DNA from 3 places in the Microbacterium sp. Clip185 genome. Region 2 is predicted to be linked to each of the others. Evidence: predicted binding sites of a transcription regulator. Region 2 holds the regulator's gene; each other region holds the start of a gene.
The links. The regulator HspR, encoded in region 2, represses chaperone genes until heat shock. The targets are predictions, from matches to a motif close to AAGTTGAGTCNNNNNGACTCAACTT.
Positions count from the first base shown of each region.

Region 1 (10,445 bases), 710 kb from region 2:
ACGCCGCAGACCGTGAGCGCGACCGTGGCCGCCACCACGTCATGCTCCACCAGCCAGAGCGCCCCGAAGCCGATCAGGAAGGCCAGGCCCCAAGCGAGCAGGATCCACGGCACACCCCGCGCCTGCTGTCGTGCCAGCGCGCGCTTCTCGTGTTCGATCACGTGAAGCATCGCGGCGGGGGAGTCAGAAGAGGCAGCGTCGGCGGAAGTCATACTGACTTTGTACCGCAAAGTAGTCTGCAATGGCAAGAGTCGAGCGCGCCGCCTCAGAGCCCGAGCATGCGCTCACTGCGCTCGAAGAGCTCTCGCGCCAGAGCGGCATCGTCCGCCTGTGCGTGAGTGCGCGCGGGCTTGCGCTTCACGTAGTACTCGCCCGGCGCATAGTCACGACCAGGCTCGCCCTCCGCGAGGTACACGAGGGTGTCGGCACCCTTGGGGATGCTCGTGAGGAAGAGCTTCTTGAGGGGCGTCTGGTAGATCAGCCGCATGGGCGAGCTGGGGGCGTTCGAGAAGCTCGTGGCGATGTTGCCCGGGTGGAAGGCGACAGCCCCGATGCCCATGGAGCGGTAACGGCGGTCGAGCTCTTTGACGTGGAGGATCTGCTCGAGCTTGGCGGTGCCGTAGGCGCGCGTGGCACTGAAGGAGCGTTCGTTGTCGAGGTCGTCGATCTCCAGCTGACCGAACAGGCGCGCGCCGACGCTGGAGGTGTTGATGATCGTGGCCGCGGAGGCGATGAGCCGGTCCATGAGCAGCTGTGTGAGCAGGAACGGCGCGAGATAGTTCACCTGGAAGGTCATCTCGTGTCCGTCGATCGTGCTTTCGCGCACTTTGCCGAAGATCCCGCCGGCGTTGTTGGCGAGCACGTCGATGCGGCCGTACTGCGCGAGCAGATCGTCGGCGAGTTCGCGGACGCTGGCGAGGTCGGCGAAGTCCGCGAGATGCACACGCGATCCGACCTCTCGGGCGACCTGCGCCGTGCGCTCGGGATTGCGTCCGACCGGGATGACGGTGTGCCCCTGCGCGTGCAGCACCCGCGCCGCCTCCCGCCCGATGCCGTCGCTCGCGCCCGTGATCACGATCGTCTTGCCCGCCATGAGGCCTCCTTCGCCGCAGCTCGCGAAAGCCTAGTCCGCGTACCTAGCGGGGAAGCATGAAGACGAGCCCGAGCACGACCAGCAGGAGTGCTGCGAGAGAGACCGCCATGGCGTGTGCGTTCTGGCCGTATCGCGCGGCGCGTGCCAGCGCGATGATCGCCAGCAGCGCCCACAGCCACGAGGTGAACATGAATGCCGCCATCGGCATCAACGCCGCCATGCTGCTCGCGCCGGTCGTCGTCAGCATGATCCACGAGAACGACGCCCAGATGATCACCATCGGCACGAAGCCGAGATACGCGAGAACGAGAGTCAGCGCGCGCGGTGGGCGAGGACGGGGACGCGACTCGGAACTCATGTCGTCCTTCGGCATCGGCGAGGTGGGAACTGCCACCGTACCCGGTCGGGCCCCGTCAGGACACGCGGCAGATGATCTCGCCGTGCAGCAGAGAGAACCACCCGTCCTCCGCGCGCGCCCACTCCCGCCACGCCACGGCGATCCGATCGAGCTCTTCGGCATCGGTGTCCGGCCTCGCCTCCAGCTGGCGTGCGAGAGCGGACTGACGGATGCGGTCCGCCCAGAGATTGCCCCACCACATCCGCTCGTCCGCGCTCGCATAGCACCACGTGCTCGACGACGCGCTGATGTCAGTGAGCCCCGCCTTCCGCGCCCAGGAGAGGAGGCGTCGGCCGGCATCCGGTTCACCGCCGTTGGCGCGTGCCGCCGCCTGATACAGCTCCAACCAGCGGTCTAGCTCAGGCAGCTGCGGCCACCACGCGAACCCGGCGAAGTCGGCGTCGCGCACCGCGATGATCCCGCCGGGTCGGGTCACGCGCGCGAGTTCACGCAGGGCCTGTACCGGATCAGCGATGTGCTGGAGCACCTGATGGGCGTGCGTCACGTCGAACGAGTCGTCGTCGAACGGCAGGGCGTGCACGTCGGCGATCCTCACGTCGACGTTCGACACTCCGCGCTCGTCCACGGTCGCGCGCGTCAAAGCCGCCTCGTCCTCTCCGATCTCGGTGGCGGTGACGTGAGCCACGCGTTCCGCGAGATCGACCGTGATCGTGCCCGGGCCGGCCCCCACATCCAACAGTCGGTCGTCGGGCCCGAGGAAGGGCATGAGGTAGGCGGCGGAGTTCTCGGCGGTGCGCCAGCGGTGCGATCGCAGGACGGATTCGTGGTGACCGTGGGTGTAGGTGGACATGCCTCCACATTCCGGCTTCGGGCCGCCCCGGCGGAAGACCGTACTGTTCATAGGAGCGATCCACCCACCCTGCCGAGAGGAGCCGGCCATCACGAACGAACTCGGCGACTTCCTCCGCGCTCGCCGTCAGGACAGGGCGCTCGCACCCGAACACGACTCCCCCGGCGCCAGGCGGACTCCGGGTCTGCGCCGTGAAGAGGTCGCGATCCGCGCCGGGATCAGCGTCGACTACTACGTCCGTCTCGAGCAGGGGCGGGAGTCCCGCCCGAGCGATGCCGTGATCGCCGCTCTCGCCCACGCGCTCGAGCTCTCACCGGATGCAGCGCGGCATCTCCTGCGACTTCGCGATGCGGACGCGGCGCCGACGGAGCCGACCTCCGACACCGATCTCGTCCCACGGATGTCGGCTCTCGTCGCGGCGGTGCGCCCGCAGCCTGCGTACGTGCTCGACAGACTCAGCACGATCGTCGCGGCGAACGAGGAAGGCATGTCGCTGTACGCCGGACTCGCCGAGCTACCGCCGGAGCAGCGCAACACGTGCCGGTACCTGCTGACCGACCCGCGCGCCCGCGAGACGTTCCTCGACTGGGAAGAGCTCGCCCGCGGCGCCGTCGCGCACCTCCGTGCGGCGAACGTCGACCGCCTCGACGATCCTCGGCTGAGCGATCTCGTGCGCGAACTCGGGGCCCAGAGCTCGCAGTTCGCGGCGTGGTGGAGCGGGCATATCGTCGAGCGGCGCCGGGGAGCGACCACCCGCATCCGCGGACTCGACGGTGTCGTCACCGAGCGGAGCTACGAGATCCTCCACCTGCCGGACGACTCCGTGCGCCTGACGATCTGGCTCCCGCCGGCGGCGTGAGCACCCGACCTACACTCGTCCCATGAGTGCGTTCCTCCCCGGCGCCCGCGGCACGCAGCCCTGCCCGGACTGCGGCGCCCAGGTCGCGCAGTCCGACCGATACCCCGAGTATCTCTGCGACGAATGCGAATCGCGCGCTGTGGATGCGGACGGCGCCCGCGTCACCGGATCGAACGCGTCCTTCGGCGGCGGGTTCGTGCTGCACTGGCCGGACGGCGAGCACGAGTCCCTTCCCTGCGCCTCGGCGCGGGTGTGGGTCGACGGACGCGAGTGGGAGTACTCCGAGGCGCGTTTCGGCGGGGTGCTGATCACGCCCGTCCACGACCGCTAACCCGACCGTCGGCTATGCGTCAGCAAAGAATCACGAAAAGGTAACGGGAACCTCTTCCCCTCCGTTATCTCACCGTTATAGAGTGCTCGCACGGTAGTTGTTTTGCTGTGGCAGCTACCGACATGTGATTGCAGGACACTCTTGGTGCAAAGGGACAAGGGCCGGTCGGAAGCCTCTCCGACCGGCCCTTACTGCCGTTCGCGGTGCGTCAGTTCTGCGACTCCGAGACCTGCAGCGCGGGGGCGTCGTCACCCGTGGTGATCTCGACCTTGCGCGGCTTGGCCTTCTCGCTGACGGGGATCGTGACGCTCAGCACGCCGTTGCGGTAGCTCGCCGAGATCTTCTCGGTGTCGAGCCCCTGCCCGAGGCTCAGCTGACGCAGGAAGGTGCCCGAGGTCCGCTCGCGCGTGATCCAGGTGACCCCGTCGCCGGCCGAGAGCGTGCGCTCGGCACGGATGGTCAGCAGCTGACCGTCGATGTCGACATCGACCGAGCCCGGGTCGATGCCTGGCAGGTCGGCGGTGAGGACGTAGTGGTCGCCGTCGCGGTAGAGGTCCATCGGCATCTGCCGGGGGCCGCGCCGTGCGGTGTCGAAGAACGTGTTCGCCATGCGCTCCAGGTCACGGAGCGAGTCGTATGCAGCCATAGTCGTCTCCTCTCGAGCGGGATCGGATGCGGATCCGACCCGTAGTCCCTAAGTTGAGCCCCCTTGACTCAACAATCACAGATTAGCACTCTCATACCGGGAGTGCTAGTTCTCACAGACCCCTCTGAGCGCGCGTCGGCCAGCTCATAGAATCGGCGGGTGAACCGCCCCGCCGAGACGGCGAAGAAGCCGCCTCTGCTGCGGACGATCGCCCTGAATCCACTGATCTGGGCGGCCGCCTGCACGCTGGCGGCGCTGCCCGGATACCTCACCGACGGCGGGTTCTTCTCGTATCTGATGTCGATCATCGCGGGTGCGCTGTGCGGGATCTGGTTCGTGAGCCTCACGGTGCGCATGCCGCACCCCGCCGGCGCCATCGCGCATCTCGTGATGGCCGTTGCCCTCGCGCCGGCCATGTTCGCGGCCATCGAACTCGTGCCGCCGATGCTGGCGCCGGGCGCACCGCGCGCGGTCTACACAGGCGTCCTCTTCGCTCTGCCGCCGGCGGCCGGCTGGGTCTGGATCACGCTCATCAGCCGCGTCACCTCCCTGGTATCGAGAAAGACCCGCGCACAGCCGCGGGTTCCCCTGGCGTGGGAGAACGACGGCGACGCGGTCATCGTCCGTTTCCGTGCGATCCCGATGCGGATGCGGGAACTCACCGCGTGGATGGTCGCCACCATCCTCGCGACGGGAGCGATCGTCACGACGGCACTGATCGTCTTCGGCGACATCGTCGAGCGGCTCGGCCCCCGCCTGCTGATCCTCGCGCTCGGGGTGCTCTTCGCATTCCCGGCCTATCTCGTCGTCACCGCGCTCTTGCGCCGACGTTCGGTCGACGCGAGCGTGCGGGTCTCGCGGGACCGGATGTGGATCACCGCCGGCGAGACGACGCACGCGCTCCGGCTGAGCCAGATCGAGCGGCTGCGATGGGGCATCGGTAGCGACTACGCGCGGCTCGAGGTCACGGCGCCGGGGGTCGATCTGGCTCTGCTGGTGGGCATCGCGAAGCAGGCCAAGGGCATCGCATCCGAGCTTCCTCCGCTGCCGGCGCGAACGCTGCGTCTCGCCGAGACCGAAGGGCTGAAGCAGACCGCCTCGCGGCGCGGCCTCGTGACCCTCTCGCGCGTCTGACTCAGCGGGCCGAGAGGCGCTCGCGGACGACGCGGCGCAGCACCTTGCCGATCTGCGAGCGCGGCAGGTCCTCCACCTGGACGATCCGCTTGGGCACCTTGTACGTCGTCACGTGCGTGCGCGCGAAGTCCCGCAGCGCGGCCGCGTCGAAGACCGCCCCTTCTCGGACGACGATCGCGGCCACCACATCCTCACCGCCGGAGGGACGGGGGATGCCGACAACGGCCGCTTCGGCCACATCCGGATGCAGCAGGAGCACCTGTTCGACCTCGGTCGGGCTGACGTTGAAGCCTCCGGTGATGATCAGTTCTTTCACGCGGTCGATCACCGTGACGAAGCCGTCCTCGCTCACCGTCACGATGTCGCCGGTGCGCAGCCAGCCTCCGGGAAGGAGCACGGCCGCGGTCTCGTCCGGCTGCTGCCAGTAGCCCTGGAACACCTGCGGGCCGCGGATGAGCAGCTCGCCCGCCTCTCCGGCGGCCCGGTCGACGCGCGGATCGTCGGGATCGACGACCCGGATCTCGGTGCTCGGGAACGGGACGCCCACGGTGCCGGGGCGCCGCGAGGGCCCGATCGGGTTGCCGAGCGCGACCGGCGAGGTCTCGGTCATGCCGTACCCCTCCACGAGAAGCCCGCCCGTCGCCTCCTCCCAGCGCGTCACCGTCGGCACCGGGAGGCTCGTCGCCCCGGAGATGGCGAAGCGGATGCTGGAGAGATCGACGCCCTTGCGGGTACTCGCCCGCGAGAGGGCGTCGTAGATCGGCGGCACGGCGGGCAGGAACGTGGGCTTCGATTTCGCGGATGCGGCGATGACCGCATCCACGTCGAACTTCGGGAAGAGCACGACGCGCGCACCCAGCGAGATCGCGAACGTGAGGCAGAGGGTGAGCCCGTACGCGTGGAACAGCGGCAGCACGGCGTAGAACACCTCGCCGCCTTCCGTGAGCCCTGGAACCCACGCGCGCCCCTGCGCAGCGTTGGAGCGAAGGTTGCGGTGCGAGAGGATCGCGGCCTTGGGCATGCCCGTCGTGCCGCTGGTCAGCTGCAGCAGTGCGGTGTCGTCCAGACGCGGCTTCGGCCACTTGCGCGGGAGCTTGCGCACGCGCACGAAATCGGACCACTCGAGCAGGCCGCGGGCACGCGGGCGGGTGGTCATGGCCTCGCGCGTCTCGCGAGCTTTGGCCACCGGGAGCCGCAGTGCCAGACGCTTGCCGAGGGGAAGTGCGTCCGGCACACGCACGGAGACGATGGCCGAGGGCGCGACATCCTCGGGGAACTCGGCGACGGTGTCCGCGACCTTGTCCCAGACGATGGCGACCACCGCGCCGTGCACCTCGAACTGGTGGCGCAGCTCACGCGGAGTGTAGAGCGGGTTGTGCTCCACGACGATCGCCCCGATGCGCAGCGCCGCGTAGAACGCGACCACGTGCTGCGGACAGTTCGGCAGGATGAGCGCGACCCGGTCTCCGGCCTGCACACCCAGCTTGCGCAGCGCGTTGGCAGCGCGTGAGACCTGCTCCCCCAACTCGGCGTATGTCGTCTCGGCACCGTAGAACTCCAGCGCGACCCGTTCGCCGTAGCGCGCGACGGACGCGTCGAGAAGGTCGACGAGCGTCTCGGTGACGGGTTCGATCTCCGCCGGCACGCCGTCGGCGTAGGAAGCGATCCAGGGGCGGGCCTCGAGCGGCGAGCCGGCGGTCGTCGCGTCCGTGGTCATCACGATCCTCCTCGTGGGCGAGACGGGCGGCTCAGCCGGCCGCTGCCTCGTCGAACAGCCACTGCACCGATCCGCCGGCGGCGGTGACGTGGGCTGCGACGACCGCGATCGGCAGCTTCCCCTCCGCGAGCGCTTCTGCCAGCGCATCCTTCTTGCCGGCGCCAGTGGCGAAGACGACCACGCGCTGTGCGCCGTCGAGGGCTTTCAGCGTGAGCGTGATGCGCGTGGGCGGCGGCTTGGGAGAGTTGTGGACGGGGATCACGAGTTCGTCGACCGGGCGGAAGTCGGGGTGGCCGGGGAAGAGCGACAGGGTGTGACCGTCTTCTCCGACGCCGAGCCAGACCAGGTCCAGGCGGGGAGCACCCTCATCCGTCTTCGGCAGCGCCGCGATCGCCGCGGCGTACCGGCGCGCTGATTCGTCCTCGTCGACCTCGGTATCCGGACGCAGCTGCACCATGGTGTCGAAGCCGGGCTTCTCGAGGAGCGCGGGGGCGATCGTCCCCCAGTTCGACTGCGGGTCGCTGATGGGCACCGAGCGCTCGTCGCCGATCAGAACCGTGACCTTCGACCAATCGATCGCGTCCGCATCCTGGGCCGCGAGGATCGCGTAGGCCGCCATGGGCGAGCTGCCTCCGGCGAGCACCCACACGGCGCTGCCGTGCGCGTCGATCGCGGCGCCGAGCGTACGGACCGCGTCACGGGCCGCCTCGGCGGCAACGTCCGCAGCCTGCGGGAGGGTGGTGATCGAACCGTAGGTCACGCTGAACTTCTCTCGTCTCGGATGAGGTCGGATGAGCGGGTGGCGCCGGCAGTCGCGGCGAGCAGCCTCGCCCTCCTCGATTCAACCCCAGGTCGTATGCGATCAGGTGCATGGCAGCTGGGAAACTGGCCCCGTGGAACTCCATCTCGGCTCCCTGCCCGTCGCCCTCACCCCGCTCGGTTCGGCGGAGGGCCGCCCGGCCCTGGTCATCCCCGGCGGACCGTGCCGACCACCCGAGTACCTCACCGACTTCGCCGGCATCGGCGACCTCCATCCCCTCGTCGTCCTCCACCCGCGCGGCACGCCCGCATCGGGTGGCCTCTCCCGAGGCTGGTGGACGGACGCCGAGGACGTCGTAGCGGCGATCGACGCGCTCGGCCTCGACGTGGTCGACATCGTCGGCCACTCGGCGGGCACGCGCCTCGCGCTCGCGGTCGCGACCCGGTTCCCCGACCGCGTCCGTTCCCTCGCGCTGGTGACACCTCCCGCGACCTGGCTGACCGGCACCGCGTACGACGGCGACGACCTTGTCGCGCTCCGAGAGGACGCCGAGGGCATCGCGGGGTACGCGTCGATCCTGAACGACGAGCCCGAGACCCAGGAAGCGTTCGAGGAGGTGTTCCACCGGCAGGCGCCCGCCACCTACGCACGATGGACGGCGACCGAGGAGGCGCACGCGAGCATCGGGCGGATGAGTCTGGCAGCGGCGGAGGCCTGGTTCCAAGACATCCCCGCCGATGCCGTCGAGCTCATCCGCACCGCATCTCTGCCACCCACGCTCGTCGTCGGCGGAGACGTCGACCTGCTCACGGGCCGGCGACCCGTTGCGGAGTATGCCGCGACGCTGGGTGCCCGCCTCGCCATGATCAGCGATTGCGGCCACTACCCGTGGGTGGAGAAGCCGGCGGAGTTCCGCCGCATCCTCGATGAGTGGCTCAACACAGGGGGCTGATCACGTCGAAGTCATCCCCGATAGTTCATGATTCCGTGTACTATCCAACACATGACCACCGTGCTCAACCGCGCCACCGCGACGCACACCGCGGCTCTGGCGCGACTCGGACACGCCCTCTCGGACCCGACCCGCGCAGGTGTCCTCCTGGCCCTCCGCGAGGCCCCGGCGTACCCGTCCGACCTCGCCGACGCCCTCGGAGTCTCGCGCCAGGTCATGTCGAACCAGCTCGCGTGCCTGCGCGGATGCGGCCTGGTCGAAGCGATCCCTGAAGGGCGTCGCACCTGGTACCGCCTCGCCGACAGCCACCTCGCTCCCGCCCTGGACGAGCTGCTGAAGGTCGTCCTCTATGTCGAACCGGGCTGCTGCGCCGGCGAGACCTGTCGGTGCGCATGAGCACACCCGCGACTCCGAGCACGGGGCGCCTGCGCGTGCTGCAGCGCCGCATCCGCTGGATCGTGACCGCGACGATCGCCTACAACGTGGTCGAAGCGACCGTCGCTCTCGCGGCCGGCGCCGCCGCATCCTCCGCAGCTCTCGTGGCGTTCGGCCTGGACTCGACGATCGAGGTGCTCTCCGCGGCGGCGGTCGCGTGGCAGTTCACCCGCCGCGACCCCGAGCGCTGGGAGCGCGGCACGCTTCGCGTGATCGCCGTCGCGTTCTTCGCGCTCGCGATGTACGTCGTCGCGTCGTCGGCGTGGGCGCTGACGACGCGCGTCGAAGCGGAGCACTCCCTCATCGGCATCATCCTCACGGCTCTGAGCGTGGTGATCATGCCGTTCCTCTCGCTCGCCGAGCGACGCGCGGGCCGCGAAGCCGGCTCCGCCACGGCTGTCGCAGACGCCGCCCAGACGCTTCTGTGCACCTATCTCTCGGCAGCCGTCCTGCTCGGACTCGTGCTCAACAGCGCATTCGGATGGTGGTGGGCCGACGCGGTCGCCGGTCTCGTGATCGCCGCGTTCGCGCTTCGAGAGGGTGTCGAGGCGTGGCGAGGCGATGCCTGCGCAACCTCGGTCGGGATGGTGCTCGAGAACGAGCCCTGAGGGGCGGTCAGCTCTTCGAGCCGCTGACCGCGAGCACCCCGCCGAGGCCGATCATCATGACGCCCCCGGCTCCGGAGAGAGTGGAGATGCGGCGCGGCGAACGGGCGAACCAGGCGCGCGCCGTGCCCGCGGCGAGCGCCCACACGCTGTCGCACACCAGGGCGAGCGTCTGGAAGATCAGCCCCAGCAGCAGCAGCTGCATCCACACCGCCCCGGAAGCCGGGTCGACGAATTGCGGGAGGACCGCGACGAAGAACGCGATCGTCTTGGGGTTCGTCAACCCCACGATGAAGCCCTGGCGCAGCAGCGTGAAGGTGGAAACCGGGGCGCGGTCGACGCCGTCCACGCGGGCTCGGCGGTGACGGATCGCCTGAATGCCGAGCCACACGAGGTACCCCGCTCCGGCGATCTTGATGATCGTGAATGCCACGACGGATGAGGCGACGATCGCTCCGACACCGAAGGCGACCGCCACGACCGCGGGCACCGTGCCGAGGGCGTTGCCGACCACGCTGAGAACACCCGCGCGACGCCCGAGCGCGATCGATCGCCCGATCACGAACAGCACGCTCGGGCCCGGGATCACGATGATCACCACCGACGTCACGACGAAGGCGAGGAGGTTCTCGAACGGGATCATGGCCGAACTCTAGCGGTCGGTTGTTTCGGGCGGCGTCAGTGGCTCTGACCGTGGGGGCGCGC
Region 1 covers NZ_CP117996.1:2,733,577-2,744,021, forward strand. Annotated here, with positions in the region: gene PQV94_RS13280 (hypothetical protein) at 1-212, opposite strand, end outside; gene PQV94_RS13285 (SDR family NAD(P)-dependent oxidoreductase) at 266-1,093, opposite strand; gene PQV94_RS13290 (hypothetical protein) at 1,137-1,451, opposite strand; gene PQV94_RS13295 (class I SAM-dependent methyltransferase) at 1,507-2,301, opposite strand; gene PQV94_RS13300 (helix-turn-helix domain-containing protein) at 2,300-3,160, shown strand; gene PQV94_RS13305 (hypothetical protein) at 3,183-3,491, shown strand; gene PQV94_RS13310 (Hsp20/alpha crystallin family protein) at 3,700-4,137, opposite strand; gene PQV94_RS13315 (hypothetical protein) at 4,297-5,271, shown strand; gene PQV94_RS13320 (long-chain-fatty-acid--CoA ligase) at 5,273-6,988, opposite strand; gene pgl (6-phosphogluconolactonase) at 7,020-7,748, opposite strand; gene PQV94_RS13330 (alpha/beta fold hydrolase) at 7,882-8,700, shown strand; gene PQV94_RS13335 (ArsR/SmtB family transcription factor) at 8,752-9,096, shown strand; gene PQV94_RS13340 (cation transporter) at 9,093-9,743, shown strand; gene PQV94_RS13345 (LysE family translocator) at 9,751-10,383, opposite strand; gene PQV94_RS13350 (nucleotidyltransferase domain-containing protein) at 10,419-10,445, opposite strand, start outside.
Region 1: the regulator HspR is predicted to act here: its motif matches at 4,188-4,212, upstream of PQV94_RS13310 (Hsp20/alpha crystallin family protein).

Region 2 (10,445 bases):
CAGAACGCGGATGCGGCTGCGGAGGACCCCGACCTGCTGGGAGATCTCAAGCGCCTGCAGGCGGAATACGCCAACTACCGGCGCCGCACCGAGGAGCAGCGGGAGGTCGAGATCGAGCGCGCGAAGGGCTCGGTCGCCAAGAACCTGCTGCCCGTGCTCGACGACCTCGACCGTGCTGCCAAGCACGGCGACCTCGCCGAGGGCACCCCGTTCGCGGCGATCGCCGAGAAGCTGCGCGGCGTGGCCGAGCGCATGGGCCTGGTCACCTACGGTGCGGCCGGCGAGGCGTTCGACCCGCAGCAGCACGAGGCGATCTTCCAGCAGCCGACACCCGGCCAGACCGAGGCGACGATCCTCGAGGTGGTCGAGGTCGGTTACCGACTCGGCTCCGTCGAGCTGCGCCCCGCGAAGGTCGTGGTCGCCGTGCCGGCGGACTAGGAGGAGAACGTGGCCAGCCAGGACTGGTTCGACAAGGACTTCTACGCGGTGCTCGGCGTCGCGAAAGACGTCTCCGACGCCGACCTGAAGAAGACGTACCGCAAACTCGCCCGGCAGTACCACCCGGATTCGAACCCGGGGGATGCGGCGGCCGAGGCGCGCTTCAAGGAGATCAGCGAGGCGTACTCGGTGCTCAGCGACAAGGAGCAGCGCGAGGAGTACGACCAGATGCGCGCCATGGGCTCGGGCGCTCGCTTCACGGCGGGCGGCGCGGGCGCGGGCGGCTTCGAAGACGTGTTTTCGCGATTCGGCCAGGGTCGCGGCGGCAGCCAGTTCGATTCGGGCGGCTTCGAGGACTTCTTCACGATGTTCGACCGCGGTGGCGGGGGAACATTCGGGTCGGGCCGTTTCGGTCAGACGTCGGGTGGCTTCCGTGGATTCGGCGGTCCGACCAAGGGTGCCGATGTCACCGCGCGGACGACGCTCGACTTCGCGACGGCCGTGGGCGGCGAGACGATCACGCTCCAGGGCGAGGACGGCAAACCGTTCAAGGTGAAGATCCCCGCCGGCGTCGCCGACGGGCAGAAGATCCGACTGCGCGGCCGCGGGCGTCCCTCGCCCGATGGCGGCGAGGCGGGGGACATCGTCGTGCAGGTGTCGGTGCGCCCGCATCCGGTCTTCACGCGCGACGGGCTCAACCTGCGCCTGACCGTGCCGATCACCTTCACCGAGGCCGTGCTCGGAGCGACGATCGAGGTTCCCACCCTGGGTGGCGACCCTGTGCGCCTGCGGGTGGCTCCGGGCACGCCGTCCGGTCGTGTCCTGCGGGTCAAGGGGCGCGGCGTCCACACCCAGAAGGGCACGGGCGATCTGCTCGCCGAGGTGCAGGTGGCGGTTCCCGCCCACCTCGACGACGCGGCCAAGGAGGCGCTCGAGCGCTTCCAGGAGCTCGAGCCCAAGGAGAACCCGCGCGCCGACCTGATGGCCAAGGCGCGCAACTGAGCAATGACCCGTGGGTGCCGCATCCGAATCCGGATGCGCACCCGCGGGTGACGAGATGATCGGGGCAAGGAGGTGAGCGGGATGGACGAGAACGAGATCGACGACGAGGCGCCGGTGTTCGCGATCGCGACGGCCGCGGAACTCGCCGGCATGCACCCGCAGACATTGCGTCAGTACGACCGGCTGGGGCTGGTCGTGCCCGGACGCACCAAGGGCGGCTCGCGCCGGTACTCGGTGCGCCATATCGAACAGCTGCGCGAGGTGTCGCGTCTGTCGGCGGACGGCATGAGCCTGCCCGCCATCGCCCGCATCATCGAGCTCGAGAACCGCGTGCGTGAGCTTCACGGGCGCGTGCGCGACCTCGAGAACGCGATGCGTGCAGAGCTGGACCGCCGGCCCGGCGCGCGCGTGTTCGCCGCCGGCCCTTCGGGTTCCGTCGTCCCGCTGCGCTCGGGCACGCGCGTGCGTCGCGCCACCGAGATCGTGGTCTGGAGACCCCGGCGCGAGCTGCCTCCCGCGGACTGAATCCGCCGCGCGGCGATTTGACCCGCGGACGAGCGCGATGCAACGCTGATTGTTAACCGACGACAGTGAGGTGCTCGTGTCCGATCTCCGCCCCCTCGCGATGGGTGACCAGATAGCCCATCGTCTTCGCGTCGAGATCATCAAGGGGATCATCCCCGCCGACACGCACCTCGCCGAGGACGCCCTCGCGACGCGGTTCGATGTCAGCCGCGGCCCGGTGCGCGATGCCTTGCGGCACCTGGAGGCGGAGGGTCTGGTCGAGGACCGCCGCAAGCGCATCTATACGCGCGCGGTCGGCATGACCGACATCGAAGAGCTCTACATGCTGCGCGAGGTGCTCGAGTCCCTCGCCATCCGGCTCGCCATCGCTAACGCCAGCTCGAAGGACTGGGACAGAGTCCAGGCGATCGTCGACGACATGGCCGCCGCCGCCGAGAGTAATGACGGTGAACGCTTCGCGGATGCCGACATGCAGTTCCACACGAGCTTCTACGTCAACGCGCGCAATCGCCGACTGATGGAGGCGTGGCGCCCGTATCAGCGCATCTTCGCCATCCTCTTCGAGCTCAGCGACACGAGCGACATCGCCTCGGCAACCGCCGATCATCAGGGCTTTCTCGATGTGATCCGTACCGGCGACGCCGACGCTGCCGTCAAGCGGCTGCACCTGCATCTCACCCTCGCAAAGGGCCACGTGCGCGACGCCCTGCGCAGTCTTCCCGACGCCGCGCACTGAGGCCTTCTCGGTCGATGCCCGCCCCGCGGGCATTTGACACGGCCCTCTTGCTGTCCTATGTTGACTGTTAACAGAAAACAGATCGTTCAACGGTGACCGGTCGCTCCGTCTGGAGCCGCCCTCGCCCGTTTCGAGGAGGGGCTCTCAGATGGCAGGACATGACTCGATCGCACCGGTGGGTGCAGGTCGCACCGTCATCGTCGGACCGGTTCGCTATCCGGCCCTGTGTGCCTCCGGTCGCGCGCTGCTTCTCGAGCACGGCTTCACTCTCGTCGAGAACGAGTCCACCGTGCCGTGGACGGCCGAGGAGCTGCACGCACGCATCGCGGATGCGGATGCGGCCGTCGCCGGTGTCGAGGTATACGACGCCGCGGCTCTCGAGCGTGCCGACCGGCTGCAGATCATCTCGCGCCTCGGTGTGGGACTCGACAACATCGACCTCGACGCCGCCCGCGCCCGAGACATCCGCGTCGTGAACGTCCCCGGCGGAAACGCCGCAGCGGTCGCCGAACTGGCGATCGGCTTCATGCTGGCTCTGCTGCGCCGCATCCCCGAGCTCGACGCGGCGACGAAGAACGGTCGCTGGGACCGCTACGTCGGCCGCGAACTGGCGGGCAAGAGCATCGGCCTCGTCGGCTTCGGCGCCATCGCGCAGACGGTCGCCCGCCGCCTCGCCGGCTTCGACGTCGACCTCGTGGCCTTCGACCCGTTCGCCGACCGGCAGGCGGCCGAGCGTCTCGGCGTTCGCCTCGTCGACCGCGTCGCGGATGTCGTGCGCGACGTCGACATCGTCTCGGTGCACGCGCCGCACACTCCCGACACGCACCACACCGTCGACGACGAGCTCATCGCCGCCATGCGTCCCGGCACCCTCCTGATCAACACGAGCAGGGGCGGGCTGGTCGATGAGGCCGCTCTCGTGCGCGGGCTCGCCTCCGGCCGCATCGGCGGGGTAGGACTGGACGTGTTCGAGGTCGAACCCGTCGCCGCCGACAACCCTCTCTTCTCGTACCCCAACGTCGTCGTGGCCCCCCACGCCGCCGCCGACAGCGCCGAAGCGTACGAGCGCATCGGCCTCGCCACCGCGCAGGCCATCGTCGACGTCTTCGCGGGCCGTGTGCCCGCCGCCCTCGCCTTCTGACCCGCACCCCACGCACCACCCACCTCCTGAAAGGAACAACGATGTTCACGACACGCAAACCCCGTCGGCTGGTCATCGGTATCGCCGCCGGGGCCGTCGCGGCCCTCGGCCTCACCGCCTGCGCCAGCGGCACAGGCGACGCAGGCGATTCCGCCGACGTCTCCGAGATCACCGTCGTCGCCGCCAACAGCCCCTGGGTCGAAGGTCTGAAGACCCTCGGCACCCAGTACGAGCAGGAGACCGGCGTCAAGGTCAACATCGAGGCGTACGGCAACGAGCAGCTCAACGACAACTACAAGGTCAAGCTCAACGCCCAGTCCGCCGACTTCGACGTCATGGCCTTCCAGGTGCAGGACGTCATGCGCGAGTTCTCGCGCAACGGCTGGCTCACCGACATGACCGAGCAGGTCGAGAGCGACGCCGACTGGAACTGGGAGGACTTCCAGTCCGCGGCCCGCGACGCGGTGGAGCTCGACGGGGTCGTCTACGGCGTTCCCGTCATGACCGAGCGTCAGATCGTGTACTACCGCACCGACCTGCTCGAGGCCGCCGGCATCCCCGTGCCCAAGACCCTCGACGAGCTGAAGTCCGCGGCCGCTGCCCTCAACGACCCGGACAACGGGATGTACGGAATCGCCATGCGCGGCTCTCGCGTGCCGCTGGTCACGCAGCTGTCGTCGTTCCTCTACAGCTTCGGCGGCGACTTCCAGGATGAGGACGGCGACGCGAGCGTCGACACCCCGGAGGCGAAGAAGGCCTACGAGTTCTACGGCGACCTGCTGCGCCAGTCGGGCCCTCCCGGAGCCACAAACATGGGCTGGGTCGAGGCATCCGCGCTGTTCGCACAGGGCAAGGCGGCGTTCTACATCGACGCCGACAGCCAGGCGTACACCTTCCTCGACGCCGACAACAGCGCCGTCGTCGACACCGTCGGCTTCGCGCAGTTCCCGGAGGGGCCGGCCGGCTCCAAGTTCTACAACATCGTTCCGCAGACCGTCGGCATCAACGCCTTCTCCAAGAAGAAGGAGGCCGCGTGGGAGTTCATCAAGTGGGTGACCAACGAGGAGAACACCAAGTGGCTGCTGGCCAACGAGACGGTGCCCGGCGCGCGTGAATCCGCCTGGAACGACGCCGAGGCCACCGCATCCTTCCCCGCGGGTCTCGTCGAGATCATCCAGAACGTGGGCGACCACGGCGTCGGCCACGACCGGCCCCAGCTCGAGCAGGTCGCCGCGGCCCGCGAGATCGTCGGCGGTCCCGCCATCACCGCGATCGAGGGAGGCGACGTCGCAGACGCCGCCAAGACCGCCAACACGCAGTTCCAGGAACTGCTCGACTCCGAGAAGTGATCTCCCGACCCCGGGCGGCGCTCGCCGCCCGGGGTCACCCGGACCAAGGAGGCTCCGTGTCCTCGCTCACCGCGCGCAGGTCGACGTTCGGCAACCGCGCACTCAACTGGATCGACGCTCGTCTGAAGTGGATCCTGATCGTCCCGTCGGTGCTGTTCATCGCGCTGCTGATCGCGTTCCCGATCGGTTACACGGTCTTCCTCTCCCTCACCGACTCGGCGGGCGCCGTCACCCGGCCCTTCTCCTTCGTCGGCCTCGACAACTACGTCACCTGGCTGAGCGACACCGACCGGTTCTGGCCGGCCGTCGGCCGCACCGCTTACTTCACGATCCTGGCGCTCGGCATCGAGCTCATCCTCGGCCTGGCGATCGCGCTCCTGCTGCGTAAGACCTTCCGCGGTCAGGGCCTGGTGCGCGTGTTCATCCTGCTGCCGCTGGTTGCCACGCCCGTCGCCGTCGGCATGATGTGGCTGCTGATCTTCGAGCCGTCCATCGGCTTCGCCAACAGCGTGATGCAGTTCCTCGGCCTTCCGCGTCAGGGCTGGCTGAGCGATCCCTCGACCGCGCTGAACACCCTCGTCTTCATCGACGTGTGGCAGTGGACGCCGATGGTCATCCTCATCCTCCTCGCCGGTCTGTCGACCCTCCCGGAGGAACCCGACGAGGCGGCGCGCGTGGACGGCGCCAACGCGTGGCAGCGGTTCCGTCACATCACCCTGCCGCTGCTCGCCCCCGTGATCGGTGCGGCCGCCATCCTCCGCTCCATCGATGCGATGAAGACCTTCGACATCATCTACGCCACCAAGGGCATCGGAGGCGGATCGAGCCACGAGGCCGAGACGCTCAACATCCTCGCGTACGGCCAGGCGTTCCAGTTCTCGCAGTACGGCAAGGCGTCGGCGCTGCTGATCCTCTTCTTCCTGCTGATCGTGGTCGTGCTGCTGGCCCTCGCGATCCTTCGCAAGAAAGGAACCCGGGTATGAGTGAGACCCGCGCCCTCGTCCAGCCCGTCGGTCGTCGCGGCCGCCGCGCTGCCGCCTCGAAGCGTCGCCCCCGCCGCCCGATCGACATCGTCGGCCAGACCGCACGCGTCGTCGGAATCGTCCTCGTCGTGATGGCCTTCCTCGTGCCGCTCGTGTGGATGCTGCTCGCGAGCTTCAAGCGCAACCTCGACGTCGTGAACCCGGACAAGATGTTCGCGTTCGAGCCGACGCTCAAGAACTACGAGACCGTCTTCACGGTGCAGAACTTCCTGCCGGTGATCGGCAACAGCCTGCTGGTCGGCGTCGGGGCCACCCTGCTCGCGCTCGTGATCGGGGTACCGGCGGCGTACGGCATCGCCCGGTACAAGGTGCGCAGCACGACCGGCTTCCTGCTGATGGCGCGCGTGATCCCCGGTGTCAGTCTGCTGATCCCGTGGTACTTCCTCTTCTCGCAGGTGCAGCTCGTCGGCAGCTACACGGTGCTGATCCTCACGCACCTGTTCGTGACGATGCCGCTCGTGGTGGCGATCATGTCGAGCTTCTTCGACGGCATCCCGACGGAGCTGGAGGAGGCCGCGCAGATCGACGGGTCGAGCAAGATCGGCGCGTTCGTAAGGGTCGTGCTGCCCCTGTCTCTGCCCGGCATCGCGACGGCGTCGATCCTGTCGTTCATCTTCAGCTGGAACAACTTCCTGTTCGCCTTGGTGCTCTCCAGCCAGTCCACGCGCACCCTGCCGGTCGCGATCGTGAACTTCACGAGCTACGCGTCCGTCGACTGGGGCGGGCTCATGGCCGCCGCGGTTGTCATCACGGTGCCGGTCATGATCGTGGCGCTGTTCGCGCAGCGCTACGTCGTCAGCGGACTCACCGCCGGCGCGACCAAGGGCTGACATGGGCGAGGCATCACGCACCGCCTGGGTCGTCGGCGGCGGAACCGGCATCGGTCGCGCCGCGGCCCAGGCTCTCGCCGGCGACGGGTTCCACGTCGTCGTGTCGGGCCGTCGGGCGGCGGAGCTGGACGCGACGCTCGATGCGATCCACCACAGCGGCGGTGCCGCATCCGCCCTCGTGCTCGATGTCACCGACGACGACGCCGTCCAGGATGCGGCCGCGCGCCTGGCCGAGGCACACGGCCACATCGACGCCCTGGTCTACTGCGCGGGCACGAACGTCGCCGGTCGGTTCTGGGACCGGGTGTCGGCGACCGACATCGCGCACGTCATGGACGTCAATCTGCAGGGCGCCGTGCGCGCCGTCCACGCGGTTCTGCCGGGGATGCGGGCGGCGGGCGCGGGGCTCGTCGTGCTGGTCTCCTCGTGGGCCGCTTGGCGGCACTCGCCCGGCGCCGGCGCCGCGTACGCCATGAGCAAGACCGCGCTCGGGGTGATGGCCGAGACGCTCAACGCGCAGGAGAGGCTGCACGGCATCCGCGCCACTCATCTGTGCCCCGGCGAGGTGGCCACCGACATCCTCGACACCCGGCCGAACCCGCCCTCCGCCGAGGCCCGGGCGCTCATGCTCGCGCCCGACGACGTGGGCGAGACCGTCGCCTGGATCGCCCGTCAGCCCGCGCGCGTCTGCGTGAACGAGCTGGTCCTGACCCCCACCGCCAACACCTCCTACGCGTGAGCGGCTCGCTCCGCATCCTCTCGAAAGGCATCGACATGACCCGTCGCGACATCGTGACCGCCATCCCCACCAGCTTCCACGCCGACGGCTCGCTGGATCTCGACGGCAGCCGCTCGATCTTCCGGTACGTCGGCGAGTCCGGCAACGAGGGCGCGTTCGTGCTCGGAACCACGGGTGAGTTCCCCGCGGTCGACGACGACGAGTTCGCACAGCTCATCCGCGCCGCTGTCGAGGAGCTCGCGGGTCGCATGCGTGTCATCGCTCACGTCGGCCAGCCGAGCGCCTACGAGGCCGTTCGGCGCGTGAGGATCGCGAAGGATGCGGGCGTCACCGAGTTCGCCGCCCTCACGCCCTACTACCTGCCCGCTGCCGAGTCGGCGGTGTACGACTACTTCGTTCAGGTCGCCGAGGCGGTCGGCGACGGCGCCCTCTACGTCTACATCTATCCGCGACGCAGCGGCATCACCGTGAGCCCCGAGCTGCTGGCGCGCCTCGCCGAGCTTCCTGCCGTGGTGGGGGCCAAGGTCAGCGAGCTCAGCCTCGAGGAGCTCGCCGCGTACCGCGCGGCCGTGCCGAGCGACTTCATCCTCTACACCGGTGCCGACAAGGACCTCGTGGCCGCAGGCGAAGTGGGCGCGCAGGGCGTCGTCTCCGGCGTCTCCTCGGTGCTTCCGAAGCCGTTCCGTGCGCTCGCCGCCGCGGCGGACACGGGCGATGCCCAGACGATCGCCGACGCCCAGGCGGCGGTCGACGACATCGTCTCGGTGATCGGCGGGGACATGGCCCGGATGAAGGCCGCGTACCGGTCGATGGGCATCGCCGACGGCACCTGCCGCATGGCTCTCGTGCAGCCCGACGAGGCGGCGCTCGCCGAGATCGAACGCGTCATCGCGACCTACCGCTGAGTCTGCCGTGGCATCGTCGGTCGCCGTGTTCGGCAGCGCCAACATGGACCTCGTCGTCCGCGTCGCCTCGGCAGTGCGCCCGGGGGAGACCGTGAGCGGATCGTCGTTCGCGACGGGCCCCGGCGGCAAAGGGCTGAACCAGGCCGTCGCGGCTGCGCGCGCCGGAGCGAACGTCTGCTTCCTCGGCGCGGTCGGCGCGGACGAGTTCGGGGGGAGGCTGCGCGACTTCCTCTTCGCCGAGGGCATCGACGCATCCGGACTCGCATCCAGCGCCGAGCCCACGGGCATCGCCGCGATCACGGTCACCGACGACGGCGAGAACGCGATCGTCGTCGTCGCGGGCGCGAACGCGGTCGACCGCATGTCGGATTCTGACCGCGCCGCGGTCGCCGGCGCCGGCTATCTCGTCGTCCAGCTCGAACGGCCCGTCGCGGTGGTCATCGAGGCGATGCGGTGGGCTCGCGGGCACGGCGTGGCGACCGTGCTGACACCGGCACCGGTGCCCGACGCACGCATCGACGAACTCCTGTCTCTGAGCGACATCCTGCTCGTCAACCAGCACGAGGCCGCAGCCCTCAGCGGCGACGCGGATGCGGCGGATGCGGCCCGCGCGCTCAGCCGTGTCGCCGGGACGGTCGTGGTGACCCTCGGTGCCGCGGGCGCGCTCGTGGGGCAGGACGGCGAGGTCACGGCCACCGTCGCCGCGCCGGCCGTGGCAGCCGTGGACACCACCGGCGCGGGCGACACCTTCGCCGGCGTGCTGATCGCCTGGCTCGCCGCAGGCGCCACCCTTCATTCCTCGCTCGAAGCCGCGGCCGCCGCGGCCGCTCTCACCGTCACCCGTGCGGGTGCTGCGGCCTCGATGCCGCAGCGTGCCGACATCCTCACCGCTCTGCAAGGAGATCGATCATGACCTACACCCTTCCCGCCGCGCCCGACGCCCTCGTGGCGCCGCCGAACACCGCGTACCTGATCTCGTCGGGCGACCTGCGTGAGTCGGCGAACACCGCCGGATGGCCCGCGCAGGTCGAGCTCGAGGCCGCCGTGACCCGCGTGCTGGGCGAACTCGGCTGGAGCGTGATCCGGGCCAACGACGTCGACCCCGCGACCGGCCACGGCTTCATCTCGAGCCAGCGCATGGGCATCGAGGTGTTCAAGAGCATCCCGGCCGAGGCGCCGCTCATCGTCGCAGAGGCCGTGTGGCAGTACTCGCACCACGTGCTCGCGGGGCTGCGCACCCACCGCGGTCCGATCCTCACGGTCGCGAACTTCGCCGGAGAGTGGCCGGGTCTCGTGGGGCTGCTGGGGCTCAACGCGGGCCTGACGAAGATGGGCACGCCCTACGCCACGATCTGGTCGGTCGACTTCGCCGACGACTGGTTCCGCGACGGGCTGCTCGAGTGGACGCGCACGGGGCGCATCACCCACGACACCTCCCACGTGCGGCCGCTGCCTGCACTTGCCGAAAGCCCGGAGCGGGAGCTCGGCGAGGCGATCGGCCGGCAGCTGCGCGAGGAGAAGGCCATCATCGGCGTCTTCGACGAGGGCTGCATGGGCATGTACAACGCGATCTTCGACGACGAGCTGCTGAACCCTACCGGCATCTACAAGGAGCGCCTGTCGCAGTCCGCGCTCTACGCGGAGATGCTCGCGGTCACTGATGCGGACGCCGACGCAGCGTTCGACTGGCTGATCGAGCGGGGCATGACGTTCCGCTTCGGCGAGGACCCCGCTACC
Region 2 covers NZ_CP117996.1:141,565-152,009, forward strand. Annotated here, with positions in the region: gene PQV94_RS00735 (nucleotide exchange factor GrpE) at 1-438, shown strand, start outside; gene PQV94_RS00740 (DnaJ C-terminal domain-containing protein) at 448-1,440, shown strand; gene PQV94_RS00745 (heat shock protein transcriptional repressor HspR) at 1,522-1,965, shown strand; gene PQV94_RS00750 (GntR family transcriptional regulator) at 2,042-2,701, shown strand; gene PQV94_RS00755 (phosphoglycerate dehydrogenase) at 2,850-3,842, shown strand; gene PQV94_RS00760 (ABC transporter substrate-binding protein) at 3,884-5,191, shown strand; gene PQV94_RS00765 (carbohydrate ABC transporter permease) at 5,248-6,174, shown strand; gene PQV94_RS00770 (carbohydrate ABC transporter permease) at 6,171-7,064, shown strand; gene PQV94_RS00775 (SDR family oxidoreductase) at 7,066-7,803, shown strand; gene PQV94_RS00780 (dihydrodipicolinate synthase family protein) at 7,839-8,708, shown strand; gene PQV94_RS00785 (ribokinase) at 8,716-9,621, shown strand; gene PQV94_RS00790 (fucose isomerase) at 9,618-10,445, shown strand, end outside.

Region 3 (10,445 bases), 1.2 Mb from region 2:
TGAACTGCGCGGTGCGGCTCGGGATCGTGTCCGTGGAGCGGGTCTCTGGCGATCAGCACGCGCGACTTCTGGCGAGCGTGGGTGACATCGAGCGTGCCGAAGAAACGGCGCAGGACCTCGTTCATCGCCGTCGACATGTGCTTGATGCGTCCGCCTGCGTAGACGACGACGTTGGGTGCTGCGTGCGCGGCGATGAGGGCCGCGGCATCCTCCAGTGCGTCGAGCGAGCGGGGGAGTCGGAGAAGCACCAGCCGCGCGCCCGACACCAGGGCGCCCGCCAGCTCCATCGACCGGTAGCGGTCCGTGAGGGCCACGCGCTCTGCGTTGGCCGCCAGGGCCTGCTCGCCCGTGAGTGCGTCCTGATGCACGCGCACGACGCCGGAGGCTGCGGCGGCCGCGCCGAGCGCGAGTGCGCCGTACTCGTCGCCGATGACGGCGATGTCGTCCGCGTTCATCCCGGCACGCGCGTCGAAAGACCCATCGAGCAGGAGGCGGTCTGCGGCATCGACCGCGACAAGATCAGGCGACTCGACGTCTGGCCATCGTCGCAGCGCGTCGAACCGGAACTCCACCCCCTCACGCTACCGGCCGCCGCGGGGCTCCGACGGATACGATGGTCAGATGGCCGACAAGACGCAGGGGGCGCCGCAGCCCTCCGGGCAGCGCCCGCCGTTCAGTCCGGTCATCGCTCTTCTCACGGTTTCCGCCGTCTGGGATGCGCGCTTGAACGCGGCCCTCAAGGACCTCGGACTCACGACGCGGAAGTACGGTCTTCTCGCGCACGTGCAGGCGACGCCGGGCATCTCGTTCTCCGAGCTCGCTCGCCGCTCGCAGATCACGGTGCAGACGGCGCACACCGCCGTGAAGACGCTCGCCGGCGAAGGGCTGGTCGAGGACGCCACCGCGCACGCGGGTGCCGCATCCGATCTGCGTGTGACCGCCAAGGGCGCGGCAGCGCTCGCCGAGGCGGATGCGCGGCTGGCGGCGCTCGATGAGGTGTTCGGCGCGGGTGTTCCGGCGCTCTCGTCCGCGCTGCACGGACTGCATGAGCAGCCGTTCGGAGAGATCCTTCAGCAAGACTGAAGATTTTCGGTCTAAGCTGCGGTGCAGCGCTGACCCGAGCGCGTCGATCTACCTCCGGAGTCGCCCGTGTTCCGCACCCCCTACGCCCTGTTCCGCACCCTCGCCATCGCCGAGATGGTGTCGTGGACGCTGCTCATCGGAGGGCTCGTGGTGCGCGCCGTGACGGGCTTCGCGCCGGCCGTGACGGTCGGCGGCGGCATCCACGGCTTCGTCTTCCTGTCGTACGGGGCGACCGTGATCCTGGTCGCGAAGAACCAGCGGTGGAGCGGTGGGGTGACGGCTCTGGCCCTCATCAGCGCGGTGGTTCCCTACGCGACGCTGCCCGTCGAGCTGTGGCTGTCGCGGACCGGCCGACTGATCGGCGTGTGGCGAGTGCAGGCAGGCTCCGACCCGCGGGATACGGCGTGGCGCGACCGTGTGCTGCGCTCCGTGCTGCGTCGACCGGTGCTGTCGGCCGTCGTGATCGCCGCCGCCGTCGCAGTGGCTTTCACCGTGCTGCTCGTGATCGGCCCTCCCGGCGGCCGGGCCTGAGCGGACTTACTTCGCGCGAGCCCGCAGGTGGATCGGCAGGGCCATCGCTGCCGAGATGAGCAGGATGCCGGCGACGAAGATGACGGCCTGGAAACCGGGCACCGAGAACGAGATGCCGAACGCGAACATCCCGAGCAGGAACAGCAGCAGGGACACGATGTACATGGCACTCCTTCGGAAGACTCCCTCCAGAGTACCGGGTCGCCTGCCGTCAGACCGACCGCATCCGCGCCTCTGAGCCGGTCTCCTCGTCGGTCTCTGTGACGCTCGCCGCGAGGCGCGTCGCGCCGACCACGGCCGCGGGCATCGTGAACACCGCTCCGAGGGGGATCAGGAAGCACAGTTGCGTCATGATGCCGAAGCCGAGCGCTCGACCGCGTGCCGTTCGCAGGAGACGGCGTCGGGCGCGGCGATCGATGCCGCGTGCCGTCAGTGCGCGGCCCGAGAGCTCGTCGGCGAGGATCCAGCCCGACAGCATCACGCCGGTCACCGTGCCGACCACGCCGCCGATCAGCGGGATGAACCCGAGCGCGAAAGCGAGCATGGCTGCGAGTGCGCCGCGCACGATGAGGCCGGTCGCATCCGCGAAGGCGGCTCGCCAACCGGGGTCGTGTTCGGGAACGACGCCGGAATCGGCGATCTCGACGCTGCGCCAGATCCTGTCGTAGAACGGTTCGCCGACGATCAAGGTCAACGCGGTGAAGGTCGTTGCCGCTAGCAGGAGGGCTCCCGCGAAGACCGCGACACCGAGCGCAATGCGCAGCGCCACGGTCCAGACCGCCGGCCAGTCGTCGGCGAACGGGGTGACGGCTTCCGCGAGCGGGACCAGGAACGATGCGAGCGCCACGAGGGCTCCGGTGAGGGCGACGCTCACGATGAGCGCGGGCACGAGGCCGAGGAGCATCAGGCCCGGACGTCGCGCGAACCACCCGAATCCACCCAGCAGCAGGCGTGCGCCGCGCAGCATCTCGTTCACCCGATCTCCTTCCCCCTCGCGCTGGGACGAGCGTAGTGGGAATACCGTCACCCTCCGCGTGTTGAACTTGATGTGTCGCCGCTCAACTCCGTTTTGCAGAGTGACACCCCGAACCCGATCAGGAGAACAGATGCCTGAAGATTTCACCCCCGACGAAGGCCGCGACGCCTTCGATGACTTCCTCTCGCGCTACCTCGCGGGTGAGCGCGGACGCGCGGCACGGTCGATCGACCTGTCGCGCTACCTCAGCGCGCGCACGCAGGAGACGCTGCAGGATGCCGGGCGCTTTGCCCTCGCGCGCGGGCAGCACGAGCTCGATGCGTTGCACGTGCTCCGCGAGATCGTGCGCGTCGACCAGGTGCGCGATGCGATCGCCCGCCTCGGTGTGGACCCGGAGAGCATCGTGCGCGAGTCCGAGCAACGCCTGCCCGCCAGCGCAGATGTCGCCGACGTCGACACCGCGGTCGTGACGACGTCGGTGCAGCGTGCTCTCTTCCACGCGTTCCAGGTCGCGCGTTCCTCCGGCTCGACCTACATCGACCCCGAGCACCTCTTCTTCGCGCTCGTCCTCGCTCAGGACACGCCCGCGGGCCAGATCCTCGCCCGCGCCGGAGTCACGGCGGAGGCGCTCACGCAGAGCGTGCGCGAGACCGTCACCGGTGGCGAGCGCGCCCCGGAACAGGCAGCCGCACCCGAGCCCGCAACCATGCTGGAGCGGTACGGGCGCGATCTCACCTCTCTCGCCGAGGCGGGAAAGCTGGATCCGGTGATCGGGCGTGCGGACGAGATCGAGCAGACCATCGAGATCCTGAGTCGCCGCACGAAGAACAACCCCGTGTTGATCGGTGAGGCCGGCGTCGGAAAGACCGCGATCGTCGAGGGGCTCGCGCAGGCGATCGTGTCGGGAGAGGTGCCCGAGAAGCTGCGCGGCAGCCGTGTCGTGTCGCTGGACCTTCCGGCGATGCTCGCGGGTGCCCGTTACCGCGGCGACTTCGAGGAGCGCCTGACAGCGACCATGAGCGAGATCGCCGAGCGCAAGGGCGAGCTGATCGTCTTCATCGACGAGGTGCACACCGTCGTCGGCGCGGGTGCCGGCAGTGACGGCGCCATGGACGCCGGCAACATCTTGAAGCCGCGCCTCGCTCGTGGCGACCTGCACCTGGTGGGTGCGACCACCCTCGCCGAGTACCGGACCATCGAGAAGGACCCGGCGCTCGAGCGCCGGTTCCAGCCGGTGAAGGTGGGGGAGCCGTCGGTCGAGGATGCGGTGCGCATCCTGCACGGCCTGCGCCCGGCGTACGAGCAGCACCACGCCATCACCTATACCGACGACGCGCTGCGTGCCGCTGTGGAGCTCAGCGACCGCTATCTGAGCGACCGTGTCCTGCCGGACAAGGCGATCGATCTGATCGACCAGGCCGGAGCGCGACTGCGCCTGCGCCTGGGTGTGGCGGTCGATGTGTCCGAGCTCATGGCGCAGCTGGCGACGCTCGAAGCCGACAAGAACGCCGCCGTGGCGGCCGAGCGCTACGAGGACGCGATGCGCCTTCGCGACGAGATCGCCGATGTGCAGCGTCGCATCGACGAGGCGACTCGCCGTGACGCGGTGCGCGGCGAGCAGGTCGTGGATGCCGAGCACATCGCCGCCGTCATCAGCCGCAGCACCGGCATCCCGGTCTCGCGTCTGACGGAGAGCGAGCGCGGGCGTCTGGCGGGCCTCGAATCCGAGTTGCACGCCCGAGTGATCGGTCAGGATGCGGCGGTCACCGCGGTCGCGACGGCCGTCCGGCGCAACCGCACCGGGATGGGCGACAGTCGCCGACCGGTGGGATCGTTCCTGTTCCTCGGCCCGACGGGCGTCGGCAAGACGGAGCTCGCGAAGACGCTCGCCGCCTCTCTCTTCGAAGACGAGAATGCCGTGATCCGTTTCGACATGAGCGAGTTCGGCGAGCGCCACACGGTCTCGCGTCTCGTGGGAGCGCCTCCCGGATACGTCGGATACGACGAGGCGGGGCAACTGACGGAGCGGGTACGCCGCGCACCGTACTCGGTGGTGCTGTTCGACGAGATCGAGAAGGCGCACCCCGATGTGTTCAACCTGCTGCTGCAGGTGCTCGACGACGGACGCCTCACCGACGGACAGGGTCGCACGGTCGACTTCCGCAACACGGTCGTCATCATGACCTCGAACATCGGAAGCGAATTCCTCGCGTCGCGCTCCGGCGCGATCGGGTTCATCGCCGACGGAGGCGGGGCCACGGGCTTCGGTGACGAGAGCGAGCTGCGCGCGCGCGTGATGGGCAAGCTCCGAGAGGCGATGCGTCCGGAGTTCCTGAACCGCATCGATGAGATCGTGCTGTTCCGCAAGCTCGAGAAGGCGCAGCTGCGCAGCATCGTGTCCCTCCTGCTGGAGCAGAGCGCATCCCGCCTGGCGCGGCGCGAGATCTCGTTCGAGGCGACCGACGCCGTCGTGGACTGGCTGGCCGAGCACGGGTACGAGCCCGAGTACGGCGCTCGCCCGCTGCGCCGTCTCATCCAGCGGGAGATCGACGATCGCATCGCTGACCTGCTCGTCTCCGGCGAACTGGCCGACCAGGGCGCCGTGCGCGTCGACGTCGTCGACGGCCGGCCGGCGGCTGCGGCCGTGACCCGCAGCGCTGTCGCCGCCTGATTCGACCAGACCGCCACCCCTTGCCGCGTGCGAGGGGTGGCGGTCGTCGTATGCGCGGGGCAGGCTGGAGGGATGGTGGCTCCCGCTCGACTCTCCCTCGGACTGGCAGGGGCCCTCGGCCCCGATCTCATCGCGTTGCTGGCTCCGGCCGCTCAAGAGGCCGGCTTCGCGACACTCTGGGTGAACGACACCCCCGGCGGGGACGCGGTGGCGGCGCTCGCCGCCGCTGCGCGGGTGACGGATCGGATCGGGCTCGCCACCGGCGTCGTACCGCTGGATCGCCGGGAACCGGATGTGCTGGTGTCCGCGCTGCAGGCCGCGGACCTTCCCGTGGACAGGCTCACCGTGGGCATCGGCTCCGGTTCCGCACGCACGCATCAACTCGCGCTCGTGGAGCAGGGGATCGCGGCGCTGCGCGCGGGCGTGCCCGGGGCGCAGGTCGTGGTGGGCGCTCTCGGCCCGCGGATGCGCGGGCTCGCCACCTCGGTGGGCGACGGGCAGCTGCTGAACTGGCTGACGCCCGACGCCGCGGCGGCGCAGCGCGACTCGGGCTCTCGCACCATCCTCTATGTGAGAACGGCGCTGGATGCGGCGGCATCGCCGCGGCTGCTCGCCGAGGCCGACGCGTACGCCGGCTATCCGGCGTACGCCGCCAACTTCGCGCGCCTCGGCTTCAGTGCGCGCGACACGGTCATCACGTCCGGCGCAGACGCGGCGCGCGTGAGGGCATACCGTGACGCGGTCGACGAGGTCGTCCTGCGGGCGATCGTCGAACGCGACGACCCTGAGCACTATCTCGACTTCATCCGCAGTGCGGCGACGCTCATCGAGGCGGACGCGACGTGAGTGCAACACGCGATCGCGCACGCGTGCTGACCGGCGGGGCCTCGACACAGACCCCGAGGCGAGGTGGAATCAGATCATGAGGACATTCGCACGCTGGGCGCTGGGCGCCGCCATGGTGTTCGCCGGTATCAGCCACCTATTCTGGGCGCGCAGGGAGTTCCGCGCCCAGGTGCCCGACTGGGTCGTGGACGCGACGCCCCTCGACGAAGATGCGGTCGTGCTCGCCTCGGGCGCCGTCGAGATCGCGCTCGGCACCGCACTGGTGGCTCTGCCCTCGCAGCGCCGTCGGATGGGCGCCCTACTGGCGGCGTTCTTCGTCGCCGTTCTTCCGGGCAACTGGGCGCAGTTCACCCACCGGCGTGACGGATTCGGTCTCGACACCGACGTCAAGCGGCTGGTCCGGCTCTTCTTCCAGCCGGCCCTGGTCGCCTGGGCGCTGTGGAGCACGCGCACCCCGCGGGACGGAGATCACCGGGCCCGGTAACGGTGTTCGGGGCGCCCCGTCGTGCCGTAACGCAGAGCCACCTCGACACGCCCCCGCGCGGCCAGAGCCGACAGGTGGCGTTGCGCTGTAGCGCGTGAGATGCCGGCACGTTCACCCAGCTCCGCGGCGGACGCCTCGTCGTCGCCGAGTGCGTTGAGCACGAGCTGTTCGGTCGCCGCGCGAGAGACGGATGCCGCATCGCCCGCGCCGTGCACGATGGCGAGGGCGCGGTCGATGTCTGCCTGGTCGAGCGCACCGGTACCGGCGAGCAGATTGCGCGCGCGGGCGTACCGATCGAGTCTGTCCGCCAGGATGCGGGGCTCGAACGGCTTCAGCAGCACGCCCAGAGCGCCCGCGCGGATCGCTCGGCGCACGGAAGGCGCGTCGGTGGCGGCGGTCAACACGAAGCCGTCGACCCCGGCAGCGGAGAGCAGCTCGATCCCGTCGCCGTCCGGCAGGTACAGGTCGACCAGGAGCAGGTCGGGCACCTCGACCAGGAGCGCACGACGCGCCTCCGCGATCGTGCGGGCGGGCGTGAGAGCGCGGAATCCGGGCCGCGCGGCGACGACCTCGGCGTGCATCGCGGCCACCCGGAAGTCGTCGTCGACGACCAGGACGGAGAGGGTGTCGGTCACGGGTCCTCCTGCTCGTGATCGGGGGATACGGGAAAGACGCCGGGCAGGCGCGCTCCGAACACTGCGCCGGATGCGGATCCGCCGGCATCGATGAGCCAGACGTCGCCGCCACGACGCCGCGCGAGCTCGCGAGCGAGCGGAAGCCCGATCCCGAGCCCGCGCACGCGCTCGGCGGGAGCCGCAGGATCGGGCGGACGAGGGCGGAAGAGCGCGCCGGGGTCGCTCACGCCGCCGCCCGAGTCGGCGACCGTCGCGACCAGAGCGTCGCCGTCCTGCAGCACCGTCACCTCGACACGCCGCGGTTCCGTGCCGGATGCGGCTGCATCGATCGCGTTGTCGACGAGGTTGCCGAGCACGCTCGCGACGTCCTCGACGTCGGTCGTCTCACGCCACACCAGCGATTCCTCGGCAACCGACAGCGCGACGCCCCTCTCGGCGGCGGAGATCCCCTTCGCGCCGAGGAAGGACTGCAGCAGCGGATCCGTGACGGCCGGGAGTCCCGGGACGGCGTAGTCGATCGCACCCCGATCGAGAAGGCTCCAGACGAAGTCGCGCGCCTCGTCGACGCGACCGGCCTCGAGGAGCGCCCCCGCGGCGTGCAGCCGGTTGGCGAACTCGTGACGCTGCACGCGCAGGGCGTCGCTCATCGATCGGACCGATCCCAGACGCTGGCTGAGGGCGACCAGATCGGTGCGGTCGCGAAGCACCGCCGCGGTCCCCAGCGCGTACGCCCCGCGGCGCACCGGGCGCACGTCGAGATACAGCACGCGATCGCCGACGAGCAGCTCGTCCCGTCGGCCCGGCGTGCGCAGCGCGGCGGCGAGCTCGGCCTCCATCCCCAGCTCATCCAGGGTGCGTCCGAGTGCCGGCTCGTCCAGGTGCAGGAGGCGGGATGCGGCGGGTGTGCAGACGCGCACGACCCCGTCGGGGTCGACGGCCACGATGCCGTCGTCCGCGGAGTCCAGCACCGCGGTCTGCGTGCGCACGAGTGCAGCGAGCTCTTCGGGCTGGGCGCCGAGGGTCACCGTCTCGAGGCGTCGGCGCATCCCGACGGCGACCACGGCGCCGATCCCGCCGGCGAGGATCACGGCCGCGCCGATTCCTCCCAGCAGCGACGGAAGGTCGTCGAAGACGCTCGCGGGCTCGAAGCCGACGCTCACCTCGCCGATGGGCCGGTCGTCGTCCGGTGCGTAGACGGGGACCTTCGCGCGCGCCGAGTCACCCAGAGTGCCGCGTTCCCAGGTGACGACCTCCCGGCCGGCGAGCGCGTCGGCGTAACTCGTGCTGACGGTCTCGCCGAGCCGGGCGGGATCGGGATGGGCGAGTCGGATGCCGTGGTCGTCGGTGATGACGACGAACAGTCCCTCGGTACGGGCGGTGACCGCGTGCGCGTAGCGCTGGAGAGGGCCGTCGATGAGGCCCGCCGCATCGGGCGTGCCCGGATCGGCGGAGTAGTCCGCGACGAGCGTGCGCACTTCCGGGTCCTCCGCCACGGTGCGGGCGATGTTCAGCGCAGAGGATTCGGCTCCTGATCGCAGCTGGTTCACGCCGAGCAAGAGGAAGACGCTCGTGCAGACGCCGACGACCGTCACTTGGGTGACGATCTGCGCCAGCAGCATCCTCGTCGCGAACCGCATGATCCCACTCTCTGCGCACAATGCGCAGAAGTGAGGCTACGCGCAGAACGTGCGCAATGCGAGATAGCGCGCGCGCGAGCGGCGCGCGCACCTACGCTCGCGGCATCCGTCACCGCTTCGCGGCACGTCGACGACGAAGGAGTCGCCATGTTCCCCCTGCCCCGTACCGAGGCTACAGACTACGCGGTCGCGTTCGTGCCGCCGGACACCGTCCTGGTGCTGCTCGGATTCGTGATGATCATGAGCTTCATGGCGCTGATCATGACGAAGCGGCTGACGCCCATGGTCGCGCTCATCGTCGTGCCGACGATCTTCGGTCTGTTTGCCGGCGCGGGCCTGGGCCTCGGCGACATGGTGCTGGACTCGATCGGCAAGATGGCGCCCACGGCTGCGCTGCTGATGTTCGCGATCATGTACTTCGGGATCATGATCGACGTGGGACTCTTCGACCCGCTCATCCGCGCCATCACGCGGTTGCTGGGCGACGACCCGGCCAAGATCGTGCTGGGCACCGCGATCCTCGCCGCGGCCGTGTCGCTGGACGGCGACGGATCGACGACCTTCATCATCACGACCTCCGCGCTGCTGCCGCTCTACCTGCGGCTGGGGATGAGTCCCGTCGTGCTGACCTGCGTCGCGGGCCTCATGAACGGCACCATGAACATCGTCCCGTGGGGTGGGCCGACCGTGCGCGCGGCGACCGCTCTGGGCGTGCAGCCGACCGACATCTTCGTGCCGATGCTCCCCGCGCTGGGCGTGGGCATCGTCGTGTCGCTGACGTTCGCCTGGTTCCTCGGACTGTCCGAGCGTCGCCGGCTGGCAGGCGCGGTCGACACGGCGCGTCTCGACGCCCCCGGAGGCGAGGGGCCGTTGCGCGCACCCCGCCTGTTCCGCGGCGCGGAGCACAAGCCGGGCGCACTCGCATCGCTGCGCACCGGCAACGTGGTGACCGTCCGCGGCGGTCGCGCCGCCGTGGCCGCGGCGCAGCTCGTCGACACCGCCGACACCGCGATGGCCGACACCATGCTCGACCCGCACCGCGCGACGCTGCGGCCACGGCTGATCTGGGTGAACCTCGCCCTGACGCTCGCCGTCATGGTGCTGCTGGTGCTGGACGTGGTCCCGCTCGCCTTCGTGTTCATGGTCGGCGCGGCGGCGGCCCTGCTGATCAACTTCCCGAAGCTGAAGTCGCAGGCCGATGAGATCGTCGCGCACGCGCCCAGCATCGTCGGCGTCGTGTCCATGGTGCTCGCCGCGGGCGTGCTGGTGGGCGTGCTGACCGGGACGGGCATGGTCGACGCGATGGCGACCTGGATCACCGAGGTGATCCCCGCCGCGATGGGTCCTTACCTGGCCGTGATCACGGGAGTGCTCTCCATCCCCTTCACCTTCTTCATGTCCAACGACGCCTTCTACTTCGGGATCCTGCCCGTGCTCGCACAGAGCGCGCAGGCCTACGGCATCGATCCCGTCGAGATGGCTCGTGCGTCCATCGTCGGACAGCCGGTGCACCTGCAGAGCCCGCTGGTTCCCGCCATCCTCCTGCTCGTGTCGCTGGCGGGCGTCAACCTCGGCGACCACC
Region 3 covers NZ_CP117996.1:2,235,910-2,246,354, reverse strand. Annotated here, with positions in the region: gene PQV94_RS10870 (class I SAM-dependent methyltransferase) at 1-572, opposite strand, end outside; gene PQV94_RS10865 (MarR family winged helix-turn-helix transcriptional regulator) at 622-1,083, shown strand; gene PQV94_RS10860 (DUF3817 domain-containing protein) at 1,150-1,614, shown strand; gene PQV94_RS10855 (hypothetical protein) at 1,621-1,779, opposite strand; gene PQV94_RS10850 (EI24 domain-containing protein) at 1,826-2,581, opposite strand; gene PQV94_RS10845 (ATP-dependent Clp protease ATP-binding subunit) at 2,721-5,261, shown strand; gene PQV94_RS10840 (LLM class flavin-dependent oxidoreductase) at 5,334-6,107, shown strand; gene PQV94_RS10835 (DoxX family protein) at 6,184-6,591, shown strand; gene PQV94_RS10830 (response regulator) at 6,576-7,226, opposite strand; gene PQV94_RS10825 (sensor histidine kinase) at 7,223-8,863, opposite strand; gene PQV94_RS10820 (CitMHS family transporter) at 9,011-10,445, shown strand, end outside.
Region 3: the regulator HspR is predicted to act here: its motif matches at 2,655-2,679, upstream of PQV94_RS10845 (ATP-dependent Clp protease ATP-binding subunit).